DNA from 2 places in the Bradyrhizobium sp. CCBAU 45384 genome. Region 2 is predicted to be linked to the other one. Evidence: predicted binding sites of a transcription regulator. Region 2 holds the regulator's gene; the other holds the start of a gene.
What was found. Region 2 encodes PhoB, which activates phosphate uptake and scavenging genes when phosphate is short. Its sites were predicted from a motif close to TGTCATNNANCTGTCAT; they were not measured.
Positions count from the first base shown of each region.

Region 1: a site for PhoB is predicted at 1,465-1,481, ahead of XH80_RS37765 (RNA degradosome polyphosphate kinase). Genes of this name have one in related genera too.

Region 1 is NZ_LBIZ01000119.1:254,312-256,762, reverse strand. It holds gene XH80_RS37765 (RNA degradosome polyphosphate kinase) at 1-1,391, opposite strand, end outside; gene XH80_RS37760 (DnaA ATPase domain-containing protein) at 1,528-2,205, opposite strand; gene XH80_RS37755 (CDP-alcohol phosphatidyltransferase family protein) at 2,298-2,451, opposite strand, start outside.
Region 2 is NZ_LBIZ01000099.1:75,248-77,698, reverse strand. It holds gene XH80_RS11385 (GcrA family cell cycle regulator) at 262-774, shown strand; gene phoB (phosphate regulon transcriptional regulator PhoB) at 864-1,577, opposite strand; gene phoU (phosphate signaling complex protein PhoU) at 1,600-2,316, opposite strand; gene pstB (phosphate ABC transporter ATP-binding protein PstB) at 2,328-2,451, opposite strand, start outside.

The DNA of each region.
Region 1 (2,451 bases), on a different contig from region 2:
AGGCTGCCGCCCTCGCGGCGCACCACCATCGAGAGCTTGGCGTGCGTCTTCAATTCGAGGAAGCCGTAGACGACTTGCACGCCGGCGCGTTCGAGGTCGCGCGCCCAGCGGATGTTGGCTTCTTCGTCGAAGCGCGCCTTCAACTCGATCAGCGCGGTGACGGACTTGCCGGCTTCGGCAGCTTCGGCGAGCGCGCGCACGATCGGCGAGTTGTTGGAGGTGCGGTAGAGCGTCTGCTTGATCGCGACGACGTCGGGATCGCGCGCGGCCTGTTGGAGAAATTGCACCACCACGTCGAAGGATTCGTAAGGATGATGGACGATCAGGTCCTTTTGTCTGATAGCCGCGAAGATATCGCCGCCATGCTCGCGCACGCGCTCGGGATGGCGCGGCACGTAAGGGGTGAATTCGAGATCAGGCCGGTCGAGCCGGGTGAGTTGCGACAGCTCGTTCATGGCAAGCACGCCGTCGACCAGGAATACCTCGTCGTCGGCCGCCGACAGCGCGTGCTGCACGAAGTTGCGCAGTTCTTCCGGCATCTTGGCGTCGATCTCAAGCCGGATCACCGATCCGCGGCGACGCCGCTTCAGCGCGGTCTCGAACAGGCGGACGAGGTCTTCGGCTTCTTCCTCGATTTCGAGCTCGGAGTCGCGGATGATGCGGAAGGCGCCCTGGCCGTGGAGACTGTAGCCGGGGAACAGGCGGTTGATGAACAGGCTGGTGGCCTGCTCCAGCGAGATCAGGCGGACCTTGCTCTCGGCCGGCAGGCGGATGAAGCGGTCGATCTTGCCGGGCATGCGGATCAGCGCGTTCATCGGCTTGCCATCAGCCTCGCGCGTCAGCTGGAGTGCGATGGTGAAGCCGAGGCTCGGGATGAACGGGAAGGGGTGGGCCGGATCGATCGCCAGCGGCGTCAGCAGCGGGAACACGTTGTTGAGGAAATACTCCTCGAGCCAGGTTCGCTCCGCCTTGGTGACGTCCTTACCGTCGACCAGCGCGATGCCGACGTCGGCCAGCGTGCCGCGCAACTCACGCCAGATCGCCTGCTGATCACTGGCAAGTTGCGAAACCGTGCGGTTGATCAGCGCCAGCTGCTCGGACGGGGTCAGCCCGTCAGGGGCACGCTCGGCAATGCCCTCGCGGACCTGCGCCTTGATGCCGGCGACGCGGACCATGAAGAACTCGTCGAGGTTATTGGCTGAGATCGACAGGAATCGCACCCGCTCCAGCATGGGGTGGCTGGGGTTGACCGATTCCTCCAGGACGCGACGGTTGAAATGCAGCCAGGACAACTCGCGATTGATGAATCGCTCGGGGCTTGAGGCGATCGCCGGCAAGCCCCCGGTTTCCGTGGCTTTCTCCTTTGTTTCAACAGCTTGCGCGGAATCCATGAGAAGTCGGTCCATCCATTTCGCCCCAATTTGCGACTTATGCGCAAAACCGGCCGGAGCATGTGTTAATGCGATGACGTTTCGATGACATTGATGTTCCGCCGCCGCGCCGCGCCGCGTCAAGCGGGCCCGGCGCTCAGGCGTCCCGAAGCAGCTCGGCGGCCAGCGCCCTTGTGACGGGACGGCCGAGCCGCAGCGCCTCGCTGTCGAGCTGTTCCACCGCGCGCCGTGCGGCGGCCGAGGAGCGCTCCAGCCGGGTCGCAAGGTAGCTCACGACAGCCTCGTCCACGGTGAGCTGGCGATCGGCACAGAACTTGACGATCAGGCCGCGGAACAGCTGGTCATCCGGTGGCGCGAGCGAAATCACGGGGATCGTCCGCAGCCGGGAGCGCAGGTCGCGGAGCTCGACCTCCACCGCCGCGGGCGCCTCGCGACCGGTGAACAGCACATAGGCGCCGTCCTCGCGGGCCAGGTTCATCAGATGGAAGAGAGCACGCTCGTCAAAATCACCAGCCTTGAGATCCTCAACGACCAGCGCGCCGGTCGCAAGCGCGCCGGGGACGGCGGCGGCACTCAGGGCGCCGGCTGTGGTCGAGCGGGCGCCTGATTCCTCGGCCCAGATCGCGGCGAGATGGCTTTTGCCCGAGCCTTCCGGGCCGGCGAGCCACATGATCCGGTTGGGCCATTCCGGCCAGCTGTCGATCAGGGCAAGACCGGCGGCATTGGCAGGGCCCTCGAGGAAATTGTCCCGGCTGAGGCTCTCCGCATGTGGAAGCGAAAACGCCAATTGTCGGGGATGAACGCGGCCTGCCACGCTTGCTTTGCTCCTTACCGGCGCGCCGGCATTGTCTGACGAGAATGGACTTATTCGATCGGGAGTTGGCCTTTTGCTGGGCCGCACCCCTCTCATTTGGCTTCGATCGTGCTCATGTGCCGCAGCCACTCCACGAGATAGAGCGACACCGAGGACAGGGTGAACACCGTGACGAGCCCCATCAGGATTATATCATACGGCGACGACCTGAAGCCGAAGGCGAGGGCGGCCAGCACCAGCGCCGCA
Region 2 (2,451 bases):
ATTTTCGCCACGGAACATGTGGAAGCGAGTCGGCGGACTCTTGCGCGTGAGTCACGGCATATTGTAGCGTTTGGCTTGTCAGATACGACATCTCGTGCAGCGGTTCTGATCCCAAAAGTCCTCATGTACCGGCGTAAACGTTCGGGCGCATCTGGCGCGCCCGGCGAGCCTTAAGGGATTCTGGCGGCACGGGTTTTTCGAAGCTTAGGCATTCGTCGTGAGGCCCCACAGATGGCTGGCGCCGGCGAAGGAAAGGATGCAATGACGGTTTTGACCTGGTCAGATGATCGCGTCGAGCAGCTGAAAAAGCTCTGGGAGGCCGGACTTTCGGCCAGCCAGATCGCCGCTGAGCTTGGAAACGTGACCCGCAACGCCGTAATCGGCAAGGTGCACAGGCTCGGCCTGTCCGGCCGCGCCAAGAGCCCCTCATCAGCAGCTCCGCGGCCGCGCAAGGCGCGTCCCGCACAGCACATGATGCGGGTAAGCCGCCCCATCGCGCGCGGCAACACCGCGCTGGCGCAGGCTTTCGAGGTCGAGGTCGAGGCTGAACCTGTTACCTACGACAACGTTGTGCCGATGAGCCAGCGGCTCTCGTTGCTCGAATTGAACGAGGCCACCTGCCACTGGCCGGTCGGCGATCCCTCAAGCCCGGATTTCTTCTTCTGCGGCGGCAAGGCGCTCTCCGGCCTGCCCTACTGCGCCCAGCACTCGCGCGTGGCGTATCAGCCGGCGGCGGATCGCCGGCGGGCGCCGGCGAAGCCGGGCACGCGCTGAGTACTTGGTTCAGACGACATCGTCGCGGTACAGGCCGGGACGAAAAAAGCGCGCCACCTGGCGCGCTTTTTTGTTTGCTGGCGGGCAGCTTAGCTTGAGGTCTGCTCAGCCTTCGCGAAGCGATCGTCGAGCGCGTAGCCTGCGCCGCGGACGGTGCGGATCGGGTCCTGCTCGCGGCCGAGATTGAGCAGCTTGCGCAGGCGGCCGATATGCACATCGACGGTGCGTTCGTCGATATAGATGTCGCGGCCCCAGACGCTGTCGAGTAGCTGCTCGCGCGAGAACACCCGGCCGGGATGCTCCAGGAAGAACTCCAGCAGGCGATATTCGGTCGGTCCGAGATCGATCGGCCGGCCCGAGCGCGCCACGCGGCGCTTCTCGCGATCGAGCTCGATGTCGCCGAAGGCGAGCACGGTCGCGAGCCGCTCGGGGCTGGCGCGCCGCAGCAGGCCCTTCACCCGCGCGAGCAGCTCGGGCACCGAGAACGGCTTGACGATGTAATCGTCGGCGCCTGTGGCAAGGCCCCTGACACGCTCGCTCTCCTCGCCGCGCGCGGTGAGCATGATGATCGGCAGCTGCTTGGTGTCGGATCGCGTCCGCAACCGGCGGCACAGCTCGATCCCGGACAGGCCCGGCAACATCCAGTCGAGCACGATCAGATCGGGGATGTGCTCCTTGAGGCGGGTGTCGGCGTCGTCGCCGCGCATCACCGTCTCCACGTCATAGCCGTCGCCTTCGAGGTTGTAGCGGAGAAGCTCGGTCAGAGCTTCCTCGTCCTCAACCACCATAATGCGTGCGCCCATGGGCTCGTCGCTCCTTGCGTAATCAGGTGTTCGGGACCGTCGTGGCGAACGTCGTCATGTCGCCCTTCGGCCGCTTGTCGGTGATGGCCTGGCCTTCGATCATGTAGAACACGGTCTCGGCGATGTTGGTGGCGTGGTCGCCGATCCGCTCGATGTTCTTGGCGCAGAACATCAGATGGATGCAGAACGAGATGTTGCGCGGATCCTCCATCATGTAGGTGAGGAGCTCGCGGAACAGCGAGGTGCAGATGGCATCGACTTCCTCGTCGCCCTTCCACACCGCCATCGCTGCCGGCAGATCGTGCGCGGCATAGGCGTCCAGCACCGACTTGACCTGCTGCTGCACGAGGTCGGTCATGTGCTCGAGGCCGCGGAACAGTTTGAGCGGATGGAAATCCGTCTCCAGCGCCGCGACGCGCTTGCCCATGTTCTTGGCGAGGTCGCCGATGCGCTCGAGGTCGGTCGCAACCCGCATGGCGCCGACGATTTCGCGCAAGTCCACCGCCATCGGCTGGCGGCGCGCGATGGTCAGCACGGCGCGCTCCTCGATCTTCTTCTGCAGCGCGTCGAGCTCGGCATCGATGGTGACGACGCGCTGGCCCAGCTCGACGTCGCGGCGGATCAGCGCATCGACGGAATCGACGATCATGCGCTCGGCGATGCCGCCCATCTCGGCGACCAGGCGGGTGAGCTCCTGAAGGTCGGTGTCGAAGGCTTTTGCGGTATGTTCGGAAGCCATGTCCTGTCTCCTCAGCCGAACCGGCCGGTGATGTAATCCTGCGTGCGCCGGTCCGACGGCGACGTGAAGATCTTGCTGGTGTCGTCGAACTCGATCAGCTCGCCGAGATACATGAAGGCGGTCTTGTCGGAGACG